2 linked regions of the Alkaliphilus metalliredigens QYMF genome follow. The protein of the gene in region 2 interacts with the protein of the main gene of each other region in a pairwise test. Links are inferred from orthologs where the notes say so. Each region holds a gene or a part of one and is shown on either strand. Other genes may lie near its edges.

The links.
Region 1: the proteins of tsaE (region 2) and rlmB interact in binary tests that used the Escherichia coli proteins (3 or more experiments, as listed by UniProt). The link is inferred for Alkaliphilus metalliredigens QYMF from one-to-one orthologs.

Annotation. Positions count from the first base shown.
Region 1 is NC_009633.1:4,596,505-4,599,708, forward strand. What follows is about bases 40-2,908. They hold rlmB (23S rRNA (guanosine(2251)-2'-O)-methyltransferase RlmB), read right to left. Parts: upstream 1,913-2,908; coding sequence 1,166-1,912; downstream 40-1,165. Other genes in these bases: sigH (RNA polymerase sporulation sigma factor SigH), read right to left, coding at 40-557; AMET_RS22460 (NYN domain-containing protein), read right to left, coding at 641-1,150; thyX (FAD-dependent thymidylate synthase), read right to left, coding at 1,945-2,718; AMET_RS22475 (hypothetical protein), read right to left, coding at 2,715-2,908. Also shown: more of sigH, read right to left, coding at 1-39; more of AMET_RS22475, read right to left, coding at 2,909-3,086; AMET_RS22480 (Mini-ribonuclease 3), read right to left, coding at 3,098-3,204. UniProt on the Escherichia coli protein: Specifically methylates the ribose of guanosine 2251 in 23S rRNA.
Region 2 is NC_009633.1:841,840-844,874, forward strand. The notes cover bases 123-2,822. They hold tsaE (tRNA (adenosine(37)-N6)-threonylcarbamoyltransferase complex ATPase subunit type 1 TsaE), read left to right. Parts: upstream 123-1,093; coding sequence 1,094-1,552; downstream 1,553-2,822. Other genes in these bases: AMET_RS03965 (ECF transporter S component), read left to right, coding at 134-724; tsaB (tRNA (adenosine(37)-N6)-threonylcarbamoyltransferase complex dimerization subunit type 1 TsaB), read left to right, coding at 1,549-2,259; rimI (ribosomal protein S18-alanine N-acetyltransferase), read left to right, coding at 2,266-2,712; AMET_RS03985 (ATP-binding cassette domain-containing protein), read left to right, coding at 2,739-2,822. Also shown: more of AMET_RS03985, read left to right, coding at 2,823-3,035. UniProt on the Escherichia coli protein: Required for the formation of a threonylcarbamoyl group on adenosine at position 37 (t(6)A37) in tRNAs that read codons beginning with adenine.

The sequences.
Region 1 (3,204 bases), 3.8 Mb from region 2 along the record:
AAATCACAAGCAATTTCCTGGTAAGATCTTCCTTGTAGATACAACATCAACACTTTCCACTCCAGGTCACTTAAAATTTCTCCGATTTTCCCTTCAATATGCCCTAACTCTTCTCGACAAATAATTAGCTCTTCCGGATCCGTTACCTTTTGCCCTGAGATAACATCCAAAAGTGTCCGATCAGACTCTTCATCGTAAATGGGCTTATTTAAAGAAACATAAGAATTAAGTGGGATATGTTTTTGTCTAGTAGCCGTTTTAATCGCCGTAATAATCTGCCTCGTAATACACAACTCAGCAAAAGCCCTAAATGAAGACAGTTTGTCCGGTTTGAAGTCTCGAATCGCCTTATAGAGTCCAATCATTCCTTCTTGTACAATATCTTCCCGATCAGCTCCTATCAAAAAATAGGATCGGGCCTTGGCTCTAACGAAGTTCTTGTATTTTTTTATCAAAAACTCCAGTGCAGCCAAATCACCATCTTTAGCACTTTCAACTATATCTTCATCCACCACATCGTAGTTCCCCGTTACATTTTTTATCGCCCCAACACCCACACACATCGCCTCCGCAGATTTAGTAATATGCCCAAAATCATGACAATATTATACCTTAATATATTATGTAAAGTCAAGTGAATTCACGACCCCCGTCTGAATTTTTCGAGTTTTTCTAAAATGGTTTCGTCTAACCTCGAAGATATATCATTTCGTTCCTGGGATAATTTTTCACCCTTTTTCTTGATCTTTACTTTTATATTTTGGAATTCTAAAACTAATTCCCTAACAGAAATTCTCGTGGCGCCTCCCCCTAAAACCATTTGTTGCTCTGCCCAATCGTTGGTTGCAACTACCACACGATTCCTTATAGAAAGTTCAGTAATCAGCCTTTCTATATAAGAATCTGCCGTCTGTTTTTCCTTGGTAAAAACAACTTCAACACCTTTAAGTTTCTCATTTTTTTGCATGCTCCCCTTCACTAAATGAGCATCAAAAACAACAATCACTTCGATTCCCTTGAATGACCCATACTCAGCCATCATTTCCAGCAGCTCTTTTCTAGCGCCATCCAAATCTCCTTGACATAATTCCTTCAGTTTTGGCCATCCATTCAATACATTATACCCGTCTAGGACCAAATATTCCTTCAAAGCCTTTCCTCCATCCTACTTTTCCGCAGAAATCCGTTGTCTATAAGCCTCATACATTAATACGGCTGCTGCTACCGAAGCATTTAGAGAAGATACCTGTCCCGCCATGGGAAGTTTGACTAAAAAGTCACATTTTTCCTTGACCAATCGAGAAATTCCACTTCCTTCACCACCAATGACCAAGGCAAGGGCTCCCTTGAAATCAGCTTCAAAATGCAGCTGTTTCCCTTTCATATCAGCCCCGGCTACCCAGACACCTTTTTCCTTAAGTTTATCTATTGTTTGAGAAATATTGGATACCTTTGCCACAGGAACGTATTCAATGGCACCTGCCGAAGTCTTTGCCACTACAGCTGTTAAACCTACAGCTCTCCTTTTAGGAATAATAATCCCATCTACCCCAACTGCATCAGCTGTTCGAATAATAGATCCCAGATTATGGGGGTCCATAATTTCATCCAATATCAGTATAAATGGCGATTTGCCTTTTTTCTGTGCATTTTCTAGTATCGTCTCCACGTCACTATACTCATAAGCCGCCACTTGGGCAATGACACCTTGATGTGCATGAGACTCTGATATTTGATCCAATTTTTGGCGTTCCACATATTGAACAATAATATTCTGATCCTTAGCCATGCCAATAATCTTTTTCATGGAGCCTTCTTCAGCTCCCTTAGCAATTAACAATTTATCAATTTCACGTCCTGCTTTCAACGCTTCTAATACAGGATTGCGTCCTTCTATTTTATCTGTTTTCATTCTTCCACCTCATTAATAGAGCTTATCGCCCTTTATAGACCTTGAAACCGTTCTTTTACTTCCTTCATTTTACCACAGCTCATACTTCCCTCTGGGCACTTTCCGTGAATACATCCTGGTCCACAATACTTAAAGACCGTGGGTGCAACGTCTTTTAGCAGTCGTAGCATCTCAATGGCTAATTCCTTGATTTCCCACTGGGCCCGATTACAGCATCGGTGATGGAAAAAGTTAAATAAAGCCCTGGCATTCATTGTAACAACGATCTTTGTTTCACAGGCATTGGGCAAGACAAACCTTGCATCTTCAATGGCTTTCTTTTCTGCCATTGATTTTGCTTGTCCTGGAGATTGCCCCCCATCAACGAACCCCTGATAGTGTTTCTGAAATAATAGTTCTGCTAACCGGTCATATGCACCTTGAATCTCTTCCATTGTTTTAATAAAAAGAACCACTGCTCGTGGATCACTCTCCACCTCTGGGGGAATCACGTACTCAAAGCTTCCCTCCTTCACATAGCGCTGACTCTTCTGAGAATAACTAGAGCCAATACGATGTCTCACAAGCTGATGCGTTAAGCTTCTTGATACCCCCTCAATGCCAAATGTGAAGCTAATATGCTCAAAAGGTGATTCATGTCCTAGACCCGCCAGCATATCGATAAACCCTTTCACTTTATCTTCCTGCAAGTTTGATCTTAAGCTCTGAATATCACTGTTAGAGTAGCACAGCTTTGCCGCCGAAGCAGTTAGTTTTTCTGGTTCTGGTGTGTGTCCAATTAATTCTACCTTTAAGTTTGTTTTCATCCTTTGGTCCCTCCTTTAATCTGCATCTCTTTTACCGGTATAACATAAAAAAGATATGCTCTAACCTTAGCCCGATACTGTCCTTCAAGGACCACTTCAACCTGTTGATCCATTTCTTTATCGAAATAACTAATTTCTGTGGTTCCTTCATCTGACTCTTGTAGTACAAATAGTACACGATAATGTAGAAGTCCTAATTTTTCCAGCAATCCACTGTTCTCCAATGGTGCTGTACTTGAAGCATAGGATTGAAACTTTCCTCGTTCTCCTTCTAACACACCAGCAGGGTCATACCATAATGATTTACCAATCAACAAAACCATCAAAATGCAAGCAATGATCAACATACTCTTTGATCGCCTATCCATTTGAATCCCCCTTACCGCTTGTCCAATATTTCCATAGAGCGACTCATTACTTCCATTAAACGCTCTGTTTTTCCCATGTAAAACAAGTAACCGATTAATGCCTCAAATCCCGTAGCGT
Region 2 (3,035 bases):
TTGTTTGTGTTCTGGAAAGAATCTTCTAGACTATAATCTTCTTCTTAATGATGCTCCTGAACCACAAGAAGCTACTTAGGGTACAAAAAATGAGGAGGCGTTTAAGATTCAAAATACAATCACGACCTTTGGGTTGAAAAAAACAAAATTAGATACAAGAACATTAGTAAAAATCTCCATTCTATCAGTAATGGCCTTTATATTGATGGTATTTGATTTTCCGCTACCTATTTTCCCACTATTTTTAAAGGTTGATTTAAGTGATGTACCAGCATTAATAGGAGGATTTGCATTAGGGCCGGTGGCTGGCGTATTGATTCAACTCATCAAGGTCTTTTTACACTTCATTGTTAAAACTTCTACTGGGGGTGTTGGGGAATTATCTAACTTTATTGTTGGAACAGCATATGTATTACCAGCAGCGATGATTTATCATATGAAAAAGGATCGATTCCATGCCATTGTAGGAGCCTTGGTAGGGACGATTTCAATGACCATTGTTGGCGTGCTTTCTAATTACTTCATTATTATTCCTTTTTATTCAAAAATGATGCCAATAGAAGCCATTGTAGAACTAGGTACAATAGTAAATAGTAGAATTGTAGACGTTTGGACATTAGTGCTTTATGGTATCACTCCTTTTAATATTTTTAAGGGATTACTGATTGCATTGATCACTATGCTAATCTACAAGAAAATTTCAGTGATTTTAAAAAATAACTAAAAGACAGTTGAAGATAACTTTATAATGAAATCCAGCCTATATCAGTGATGATATAGGCTGGATTTTACTTATTTTACCCTTGGGGGCTTTATCGTTATCATATGTTTCTTGAGGTCTTCTTCATCAAAATAGGACAATAGTAGGAGAAGAATTAAGAAAAGTGGAAATTATTATCTGATATAAAAACAAATTATGCTAAAATAGAGTTGAAGTGTTTATTTGTCGAAAATTTCTATGTGAATGGAATATTGCATACAGCAGAATACTGATAATAGAAGGTATCATCGTATTAGTTGATTGGAGAAGTGATTGTTTCTTCCATTGTATATAGGATTGAATATAAAATTTTGAAATAAAGTAGGTGTACAGATGATTTGTAAGGAAATTAAGAGTCTAAAAGAAATGGAAGCCCTAGGAGAAAAAATGGGTGCTGTACTTCGCCCGGGTAAGATTCTCTGTCTAAAGGGAGATTTAGGAGCAGGAAAGACCACATTAACACAGGCACTGGCAAGGGGATTGGAAGTCACGGATTACGTCACCAGTCCAACCTTTACCATCATCCATCAATACGAAGGGCGTCTTCCCCTATATCATTTTGATGTCTACCGAATTAACCATTTCACCGAAATGGAAGATATCGGATATGAAGATTATTTTTATGGAGAAGGGGTCTGTGTCATTGAATGGGCCACATTGATTGAGGAGATTCTTCCTGAGGATTGCTTATGGATAGAAATTCGAGTGGTTGGGGTCCAGGAGAGACAAATATGCTTTTATCCTGCCAATGAAGAGGATCTACAAATGATAGAGGAGTTGTTGAAATCATGAAGATATTAGCCTTAGACACATCATCAATTGTAGGGACAGTAGCCCTGTTAGATGGAGAAAAACTAGCCGGAGAAATTATCGTTAATTATAAAAGAACCCATTCCCAGCAACTGATGCCTATGATTCAAGATTTATTGGAAAGCTGTGCGTTAAAGCCCAAGGATATTGATGTTTTTGCAGTCTCCCTAGGACCAGGATCATTTACAGGTTTAAGGATTGGCGTATCAACCATGAAGGCCATGGCCCAAGCATTAGATAAACCAATAGTGGGAATTTCTACATTAGACGGACTTGCCTTTAATCTCTTATACAGTCAGGGAATTATTTGTCCAATTATTGATGCCCAAAGAGATATGGTTTATACCGCTTCTTATCGTTGGAGTGGAGAGGATTTTCAGCAGGTAAAGGATTATGAAATGATTCACATTGATGAAATGATCCAAAGGTTTGACGGTGAAACAGAGTCTATTATTTTTGTAGGGGATGCAGTGGAAAAATTAAAGGAACGGATTCAGCATTCCTTAAAGAAAAGAGCTGTTTTCCCTCCAGGAATGGTGGCCATGGCAAGAGCCTCAGCCATTGGAGAACTGGCTAGAAGGGCCGTAATAGAGGGAAGGGTACAAAAACCTGAGGATGTCATGCCTATTTATATGAGAAAATCCGAAGCAGAAAAACAGTTTGAGGCAAAAATGAAAGGCAGGGAATAAAATTTCATGAACCCAATCAGTGTTAGAAAAATGAATAGGCAAGATATAGAGCAGGTACTGATTATCGAAACACACTGCTTTGCTATACCCTGGACCAAAGGGGCCTTTGAAAAGGAACTTAAGGAAAACAAGCTAGCCAGATATGTTGTGGCAGAAGTCAATGAGAATGTGGTGGCATATGGGGGGATGTGGTTAATTATAGATGAAGGACACATTACCAATATCGCAGTTCATCCTGAGTACCAGGGACAAAAAATCGGAAAAGAAATTGTTTTGGGATTGATGGAGGTTGCAAAGGAAGCAAATTTATTGCGATTGACCCTAGAGGTACGAAAATCTAATTTAATTGCACAACAGCTCTATAGAGGAATGGGGTTTATTATCTCTGGGATCCGCCCTGGATATTATCATGATAATGGGGAAGATGCCATCATTATGTGGAAGGATTTATAGAGGTGATTCGAAAGGGAGGCAATGTCTTGATTAAATTAGATGGGATGACAATTACCCTTGAAGGACAAAGGGTTTTAAATGATTTTTCAATAGAGATTGCTCAAGGAGAGTGGATTCAACTTCAGGGGCCTCATGTCTGCCAGCTAGTAGTTAAGGCTTTAGAGGGGACTCTCCGCCCCACAGAGGGGCATTTCTATTATGAAGGAGTAGATACCCAATGCTACAGTGCTTCGCAGTGGGCTCACCTTAGAAAAAAACAGCTTATTATAATGAGTCCCAAAAAAGGGCTGATGAATCATTTTGATGTTGAAAAAAACATTCAA